DNA from 3 places in the Gottfriedia sp. NPDC058432 genome. Region 3 is predicted to be linked to each of the others. Evidence: riboswitches for the same ligand, from Rfam matches in the RefSeq annotation. Region 3 holds a riboswitch; each other region holds the start of a gene.
What was found. Region 3 has a riboswitch for lysine ahead of ACFWM3_RS12615 (amino acid permease). Riboswitches for the same ligand answer to the same signal wherever they lie in the genome.

Region 1 (3,294 bases), on a different contig from region 3:
CATGATATTATCTTTCATTTCCTACCCCTTCTCTTTCTTTTCATTACTTTGATCCTGCCTTCTAATTACCTCAAAATTCTTGTTTCTTTTAACTCCTTTAATAATAGAATTTAACAAGAATAAACATATACAAACAAAAAACAAAATGGCGAGTATTAATAGAACGAACTGTAGCACAATTTCTCCATATCCGTAGGCAATTAAACTATGCCTCATTATTAATACCTCCTTCTTTTAATTACCATTTAGCCGTTCGCCTTACTTATTTTAAATTTACAGAATCTTTATATAATTTATTCGCTTAACGAATAAAAAACCCTTTTAAGCTCCATCTCAATACTATACGGCTCAGTAACTCTGAACGTGATGAATATTGATAAAATCAATATTTCAAAGCCTATATATAAGAATTTGTACGCCTAAAAGGGTTTATTAAAATATTTAGTTTTCTACTACTACTTCTTCATTAATACGATCTAATTCATATCCTTTATGAAGAGCATGAACTGCTTCTTGTAATTTTGATTTTGGTACCACTGTTGATACTTTAATTTCAGAAGTACTTACCATTTTTACAGGAATTTCACTTTCAGCTAAAAATTTAAACATTTTTGCAGCAACTCCTGGATTCGAAACCATTCCACTACCTACAATTGAAACTTTAGCAAGTTCACTTTCAAAATCAAATGAACGGTATCCTAAAAATTCTTTCTTCGATTCTAGAAGCGTTATTGCTTCCATCATATTTTCAGATTTGATCGAGAATGAAAGATTTACTAAGTTATCTGATGTTACACTTTGGATAATAATATCAACATCAATACCTTCACTTGCTAGTAAAGTAAAAATTTTAGGTAATAAATCAACATGGTTATTTAAACCATTTAAAGTCATCCTTGTTACATTAGATTCGAATGCGATTCCTCTTACGACTGATTGTTGTTCCATTTGTGTTTCCTCCCCAATAAATGTACCGATTTCATCATGTTGACTTGAACGAACTTGAATAATTAAATTATAATTTTTTGCGAATTCTACTGCTCTTGGATGTAAAACTGCTGCTCCTAAAGCTGCAAGCTCTAACATTTCATCATAAGAGACATGGCTTAATTTAGATGCACTTGGTTCAACTCTTGGATCCGTAGTATAAACCCCTAATACGTCCGTATAAATATCACAACGTTCTGCATTTAAGCTCGCAGCCAATGCTACTGCTGTTGTATCTGAACCTCCACGACCTAATGTCGTAATTTCATTGTTGTCACTTAAACCTTGGAAACCAGCAACAATTACGATATATCCTTCATCAAGTAATTGTTGAATTCTTTCTGTATGAATTGTATCTATACGCGCATTACCATGGACAGGTTCAGTTTGAATTCCAGCTTGCCAACCTGTTAGTGAAATTGCTTTAAAACCTTTTGCTTGGATTGCCATTGCTAGTAAAGAAATCGAAACTTGTTCCCCTGTAGTAAGTAACATATCTAATTCACGTTTACTGTTTTGTGGACTAATTTGAGCTGCTAAACTAACTAGTTCGTCTGTATGATGTCCCATCGCAGATACAACTGTAACTACTTGGTTTCCTTCTTTATATGATTTGGTTACTGTTTCAGCAACATGCTGAATTCGTTCAATTGAGCCTACTGAAGTACCACCGAATTTCTGAACAATAATTCCCATTTTTCTCATCCTCACCTGTTTACTTAAAAAAGAATACAAAAAAGCGCGTGAAGCAATGTTCACGCGCCTAATTTACAAAATAAAATAGACAAATCATCAACATCTCTTCAATAGCTCCCCGCATAATTATTATGCGACAGTACTACATTTCTTAAATGCAGTCCCAACAAAATGAATTGTGGATTCATTTTATTTCGGCAAAACTTCCTTTCAACTGTCCATCACAACGCCACACGTCTATGACAGCATACTCTTAAGTTTTGCACCTCTATTACGAGAGAAAATCATTTAATTTTAACTAAAATATAAATTATTTTGAAAATAGTGTCAAGATAAAATTTTTGGTAACTCTGTCACTCTTTATGGAAATGCTGATAAATCTCTTCTGCCACATTTTTGGGCATTTTAGCTGCCATTAATTCATCGACTGAAGCTTCTTTTATTTTTTTGACTGATCCAAAATGTTTAAGCAATGCTTTCTTTCTTGTACCACCAACACCAGCTATGCCATCTAAAGCAGATTGAACCATTGATTTACTATGGAGTTGACGATAGAATTCAATCGCAAATCTGTGTACTTCGTCTTGAATTCTTTGTAATAAAAAGAATTCTTGGCTTTGTCTACCAAGTTGGACAATTTGAGGTGGTTGTCCTATTAATAACTCTGAAGTACGGTGCTTCTCATCTTTAACAAGTCCAGCTGTTGGGATGAATAAACCTAATTCATTTTGAAGTACATCTTCAACAGCAGCTAGATGTCCTTTCCCACCATCCACAATTATCAAGTTCGGTAAAGGTAAATTCTCTTTTAATGCTCTTGAATATCTTCTACGTACTACCTCACGCATTGAATCATAATCGTCGGGTCCTACAACAGTTTTGATTTTATATTTGCGGTAATCTTTTTTTGAAGGTTTACCGTCTATAAAGACAACCATAGCTGAAACAGGATTTGTTCCTTGAATATTTGAATTATCAAATGCTTCAATTCGATACGGAGTTTCAATATTTAAAATATCCCCTAGTTTTTCGATTGCTTTAACTGTTCTTTCTTCATCTCGCTCGATTAATTTAAATTTCTCTCCGAGTCCAATTTTGGCATTTTTATTTGCTAATACAACAAGTTCCTTTTTTTGGCCTCTTTTTGGTTGGAATACAGGGATTTTTAATAAATCTTTTAAAATTTCTGTATCAACTTTATCTGGTACAAAAATTTCTTTTGGTTTTATATTATGTGGTTTTTCATAAAATTGCCCAATAAATGATAGGAACTCTTCCTCTGGTTCATCGTAAATTGGAAAATATGATACATCTCGCTCAATTAATTTTCCTCTTCGAACAAAAAATACTTGAACACACATCCATCCCTTGTCAACCGCATATCCAAATACATCTCGATCTACTAAATCACTACTCATCATTTTCTGCTTTTCCATAGTGGCTTCAATTGATACAATTTGGTCTCGATACTCTTTCGCGCGCTCGAAATCTAATTGTTCAGATGCCGCAAGCATTTTTGCCTCTAACTCTTTTCGTATTTGGTCTTCCCCTCCGTTTAGAAAACGGACAATTTCAGTAACTATCTCTTGATTTTGATCATCAGTTACTTCT
Region 2 (3,294 bases), on a different contig from region 3:
TTTTGAATTCTGTCTTCTAAATATGTAATTCTTGCTTTTTTATCTTTAATGATTTCTTCTGTTTCAGAAATTTCTGCTTTTTTTGCTTCTATGTTTTGCTTAGTTGTTTTAATTTGTTGATCTATTTTCTCTATCTCGTTGCTTAATTCTTTAAATTGTGATTGGAACTTATCTACTTCAGCTTGCTTTTTTTCAACTTTGCTATCAGCTAATACTGAAGCATTTGGCGCTAATGATAATACTATTGTACTTGCCATCGCCAGCACTGCTAGTTTTTTTCTTAACATTTCAGCGTTTCTCCTCTCGCTAATCTACGTAAATATTTATACCATAGATTCCCGAAGAGAGTCGCAATTGTTACAATATTGTAATATAAATGATAAATATGTCTTTATATGTCGATAAATTATCATCTTTTATTAAAGGAAACGAAATAAAACACTTCTATATTATATAGAAGTGTCAGTATTGATACAAATAACACAAAAACGTTAATTATCTATCTACGAGAGTTTTCGATGTAAACTCTGTCATTTCTAACTAAATCTTCATATGTTTCGCGACGAACTACTTCTCTTGAAACACCATCTTTCACAAACACTACTGCTGGACGACGGATACGGTTATAATTATTAGCCATTGAATACCCATAAGCACCCGTGCAAGATACAGCTAATAGATCATTGTTTTGTACAACTGGTAAGTTACAATCCCAAATTAGCATATCGCCACTTTCACAGCATTTACCAGCAATCGATACAACTTCTTTATTCTCATCATTTGCTCGATTTGCAAGCATCGCTTCGTATTTTGATCCGTATAGTGCAGGACGAATATTATCAGTCATTCCCCCATCAACAGATACATATTTACGAATTGAAGGAAGAGTTTTTGTTGAACCAATCGTATAAAGTGTTGTTCCAGCTTCACCTACAATACTACGTCCAGGTTCTAACCATAATTCTGGTAATTTGTAGTCTAGCTTTTCACATTGTTGTTTAATAATAGTAGTAATTTTTTCTATATGAATAGCAACAGCTAAAGGCTCATCTTCTGAAGTATAGCGAATACCAAAGCCTCCACCTACGTTTAATATTTCAGCTGTAAAACCTAAATCGTTTTTAAGTCCATTTAAAAAGTTCATTAATACATTGATTGCATGAACAAATCCGTCTGGTTCGAAAATTTGAGATCCTATATGTGAATGTACTCCTAATAATTTAAGGTTATTTGAATTTAATGAAACTCCCACTGCTTCATTAGCTTGACCAGACATAATATCGAATCCGAATTTAGAGTCTTCTTGGCCTGTCATTACATATTCATGTGTGTGTGCTTCAACACCTGGTGTAACACGTAATAATATTGATACTTCTTCATTACGTTGTTCAGCTAAGGCCTGTAATACTTCTAGTTCAAAGAAATTATCGACTACAAAACAACCGATTTTTGCATTTAAAGCTTCTTCAATTTCCTCAATTGTTTTGTTGTTTCCGTGAAAGTGAATTTTCTCAGCTGGATAACCTGCTTGCAAAGCTGTATATAACTCTCCACCAGAAACAACGTCTAGACAAAGACCTTCTTTTTCTATTAAGCGGGCTTGTTCAACACATAGGAACGCTTTACTCGCGTAAGCAACCTGATATTTCATTCCCGTTTCTCTTAAAGCTTCATGGAATTCCCTACATTTTGATTCAATTAATGCTTCGTCATAAATGTATAGAGGTGTACCGTAATTTTTTACTAAATCTACAGTATCACAACCTCCGATTTCTAAATGTCCTTCATTATTAATTCGACTATTACCATGTAAATACATTCGTATTCTCCCTTCAAATCAAATGTAAGATCATTCTAAGAAGCTAGCTTCAATGTATTAGTGTATTAAAAAAGACACATGAAGGATATGTTCATGTGCCTATCGCTTTTAAAAAGGACTTAGCCAATCACATCTCTTCAATAGCTCTTCACAAACACATGTGACAGTACTACATTTATTAAATGTAGTCCCAGAAATAAAATGTGTGGCAATTTATTTCTTCGGCATAGGATCCTTTCTCATTTCGTCATAGAACCCACAGTTCTCTAAAATGATACTCATATACAATGCAACCTCTACGAATAGACTGTTATTTTTTATATTAGTCTATGTATAACACAGTCTAAAAATAGATGTCAAACCATTTCTGAATAATATTGTCGATTTATATTCACTTCATACACACAGCTTTTCCTTTTCAAAATAATATCTATAATATAGAATATGTTTTATGCGAGAGAAAAGGTGATTCAAAAATGAAAAATCATTTAAATAAATATAAATTAAATCTAAAAAAAACAAACCACTAACAAACTGTTAGTGGTTTTTCTTTTTTGTTGCCTTATTACAACACTCTTAACTGAAGTAGAAAAAATTGGACAGGGGTGAATAGATTGCGTTCAAGCAAAATAGCAGTACTTTCAATATGTAGTAACACATTCATCGTTTTATTAAAATTAATAGTCGGGATTTTTACAGGTTCCGTAGCAATTATCTCGGAAGCAATTCATTCTTTATTGGACTTAGTTGCTTCAGTCATTGCCTTTTTCTCTGTAAGGATTTCAAACAGACCGCCCGATAAGGAGCATCCTTATGGTCATGGTAAGTTTGAAAATATTTCAGGTACAGTCGAAACAATCTTAATATTTGTAGCTGGTATTTGGATTATCATTGAATCTGTTGAAAAGTTACTTCATCCTACCCCAATAAAAATGCCAATTATCGGTGTAGTCGTCATGTTAATGGGAGCGTTAATCAATTGGAGAGTAGGAAAAATCGTTCAAAAAGTAGGAAATGAAACTCATTCTGTTGCAATGCAATCAAACGCTTTGCATTTATTAACAGACGTTTATTCATCACTCGGAGTTGCAGTAAGTTTAATTTTAGTAAGTCTTACTGGTTGGGAATTTCTCGATGCATTGATCGGAATTGGAATCGCAATTTATATAATGAAGGAATCAATCGAACTTGGACGTAAATCGTTTACTCCCCTACTTGATACTGGGCTTTCTACAGATGAGTTAAAACAAATCGAAAATGTATTAAATTCTTTTAAATCCCAATTTATCGAATACCATGACTTACGCACGAGACGTTCGGGTGCTGAGGAACATATAGATTTTCATTTAGTATTACCATCACACATGAGTATTGAAGAAGCCCATTTACTATGTGACAAAATAGAAGATGAAATAAAAAAGGTTTTAGTAGATCCTAAAATATTAATTCATGTCGAACCAGAAAATGAAAGAATA
Region 3 (3,294 bases):
GTATACACTTGACCTTCACCGAAAAATGAAGATAAACAAGCAAGTGAACCAACTGCAAGTGTTACATATAAAGCATTTGTAGGAACACCATTTTTATTTACTTTTGTTAAGAATTTAGGAGCTTTTCCTTCGACTGCTAGAGTATATAACATACGAGTCGAAGCATAAGTTCCACTATTACCTGCAGATAAAACTGAAGTTAAAATAACTGCATTCATAACAGAAGCCGCAAATGCAACACCTAATTTTTCAAACACTAGAGTAAATGGACTAACAGCCACGTCGCCTCTCATTAAATCAGGATCTGTATATGGAATTAATAAACCAATTACGATAATAGCTAAAACATAAAATAAAAGGATACGCCAGAAAATTTGACGAATTGCTTTTGGAACATTTTTTTCTGGATTTTCTGTCTCACCTGCTGCAACACCAATTAACTCTGTACCTTGGAATGAGAAACCTGCAACAATAAAGATTGATAATACACCTAAAAATCCATTATGAAACGGAGCATCTCCAACAGTAAAGTTTTTAAAACCTGCATGATGTCCACTTAAAATGCCAAAAATCATTGCAATACCAACAACTAAAAAGACAACTACAGTCACAACTTTAATTAATGAAAACCAAAACTCTGATTCACCATAACCTTTAACTGAAAGTAAATTTAAACCTAATATAATCACTAAAAAGATTCCACTCCATAATACTGCTGGAGAATGAGGGAACCAATATTTCATCAGCATTGCTGAAGCTAATAATTCAAAAGCTAAAGTGATTGCCCAGTTATACCAATAATTCCAACCCATAGCAAAACCAAATGCTGGATCAACATAGCGAGATCCATAAGTACTAAATGAACCAGAAACTGGCAAATACGTCGCCATTTCACCTAAACTAGTCATTAAGAAATAAACCATAATACCAATTAGTCCGTAAGCTAAAACAGCTCCACCAGGACCAGCTTGACTAATTGAAGTTCCACTAGCTAAAAACAAACCTGTCCCAATTGAACCACCAATTGAAATCATCGTTAAATGTCTTGCTTTAAGGCCCCTTTTTAAAGAACCATCGTGAGTATTCGATACTACTTTATCATTTTTAGGGTTTGTTAGTCCCATCTTATTGCCTCCTCTTGATTCTTGCAATCTTATCTTTACGCGAGAATATGGGACGGTATAAAAGTGTTGTATGATGTGTATTTTACTCAGTATTTTCGTCAATATGTAAAGAATGGAAAATCTGGTAAAATACAAAAAAACACGTGAAGCAATGTTCACGTGTTTAAGACTCAAATTATATGTGTCAAACAGCATCAACATCTCTTCAATAGCCCTCCACAAGAAATCTTGTGACAGTCCTATGCTTATTCAGCAATAGGCCCAATAATAAATTTAAATGGTAAATTTATTACTTCGGCAGTTTCACCTTTTATTACTTTTCACAGGTACCATAAACCTCAAAGTAACGACTAATCAAAACTGCGCCTCTATCCAGACGAGATAAAGATCATATTAAATTAATTTTTATAAACTCAATATACAATCTATTAATCTAGTTTGTCAATAGATTTTTCGACAAAAAAAGACTCAACTTAAGAGATGTATCCCTTGATTTTCGCTTCAGAATACTCTTGTCTTGTACGTAGCACATATGTTTTTGTATAATAATTCTATGTAATTCAAAGGAGGAATTTTTCACATGACAATTTATAAAGCATTGACACTTGCGGGATCTGATAGTAGTGGTGGAGCTGGATTACAAGCTGATATTAAGACGTTTCAGGAACGTAATGTTTATGGCATGAGTGCAATTACAACATTAGTAGCGATGGATCCTCATAATCATTGGCATCATCAAGTATTTCCAATTGATATAAATACAATTGCAGCACAATTAGAAACAATCGTTGTTGGCGTTGGTATTCAAGCAATGAAAACAGGTATGCTTGGTTCAATTGAAATAATTGAGTTAGCTGGAAAAACAATCAAAAAACATAATATTGATCGAGTAGTTGTAGATCCAGTTATGATTTGTAAAGGAAATGACGAAGCTCTTCATCCAGAGACGAATGATGCATTAAGAGAAATTTTAGTACCACTTTCAACAGTTGTAACGCCAAATTTATTTGAGGCAGCTCAATTAGCTAAAATGCCTCCAATCTGCACTGTTGAACAAATGGAAGAAGCAGCACGCAAAATCCATGAATTAGGTGCTAAATTTGTTTTAGTTAAAGGTGGAAGCAAAATTCAGCATGAAAATGCAATAGATGTATTATTCGACGGTGAAAAAATAGAGCACTTAGAATCTGACAGAATTGAAACTACATATACTCACGGTGCAGGCTGTACTTACTCTGCAGCGATTTGTGCAGAGCTTGCTAAAGGAGCAGAACCAAGGGAAGCAATCTACACTGCAAAGAAATTCATTACGGAAGCAATTCGTCACTCATTCCCAATTAATCAATACGTTGGTCCAACAAACCACATGGCTTATCGATTACATGGTGAAGGCTGATTACAAATAATGGGGCTGTCTCATAAGTCAGATTAACTGATGAATGAGGCGCCCTTTTTTTATTGTAAAAAAGGGAATGTACAGACGCTAGTGGGGATCTCAGCTGATATGATTGATCTTTTTTATAGAAAATTAGCAGATTTTTATCAAGTTTTTATTCAGTTTTGCCAATTTTAATTGCGATTTTCAGGTTTTATTTGCAGTCCATCTGCAGCTCATTTAATCCTATTAGGATAACCTCTTTTTTATTTTGAAAATAAGAAAAAGGGAAAGGTTTCCCAATCCCCTATCTTCATAATTTTCACTTAGCGATTCCCTTAATTGCCTTAATTACAGTTCTTCCTTTGAAATAAATATATCTTTCCCATTTAGCTAATAAGCCATTTCCATTTTCACCATTTTCAATCTGAATCGCGTGCTGTTTATGAAACTCAGCAACTCGTTCATTATGTTTTGTATGCAAACGCTTGTGAAGATGTAATGCATGTTTGTTTTGTCCCATCTGAATTCCCACCTCCCTTATAGTTAATACCAGCTCAAATAATTCGCAAATAACTAGATCATAAACGTTTAATTTTTTCTATTAATTTCTACTCTACTTCCTATATACTTATACCTTTTCAATAATTTTGAACAGTAAGAAAAAGTACCAATATTTAACATTTTTTTATGTACTACATGTTATTATATATAGAAAGGGAGTTGATTTTATGAGAAAAAGTTTTTTCATATTAATGATAACATCTATGCTTCTTTCAGTAATTGGTTGTGAAA

Region 1: it holds a riboswitch for lysine, as region 3 does, so the genes downstream of both, ACFWM3_RS01625 (aspartate kinase) here and ACFWM3_RS12615 (amino acid permease) in region 3, are expected to answer to the same signal.
Region 2: it holds a riboswitch for lysine, as region 3 does, so the genes downstream of both, lysA (diaminopimelate decarboxylase) here and ACFWM3_RS12615 (amino acid permease) in region 3, are expected to answer to the same signal.

The regions. Positions count from the first base shown of each region.
Region 1 covers NZ_JBHXLC010000001.1:309,525-312,818, reverse strand. The annotation lists gene ACFWM3_RS01625 (aspartate kinase) at 442-1,683, opposite strand; lysine riboswitch at 1,787-1,962, opposite strand; gene uvrC (excinuclease ABC subunit UvrC) at 2,037-3,294, opposite strand, start outside.
Region 2 covers NZ_JBHXLC010000028.1:27,721-31,014, forward strand. The annotation lists gene ACFWM3_RS21055 (C40 family peptidase) at 1-287, opposite strand, end outside; gene lysA (diaminopimelate decarboxylase) at 500-1,819, opposite strand; lysine riboswitch at 1,953-2,126, opposite strand; gene ACFWM3_RS21065 (cation diffusion facilitator family transporter) at 2,434-3,294, shown strand, end outside.
Region 3 covers NZ_JBHXLC010000010.1:160,054-163,347, forward strand. The annotation lists gene ACFWM3_RS12615 (amino acid permease) at 1-1,124, opposite strand, end outside; lysine riboswitch at 1,326-1,503, opposite strand; gene pdxK (pyridoxine/pyridoxal/pyridoxamine kinase) at 1,705-2,520, shown strand; gene ACFWM3_RS12625 (hypothetical protein) at 2,822-3,022, opposite strand; gene ACFWM3_RS12630 (hypothetical protein) at 3,231-3,294, shown strand, end outside.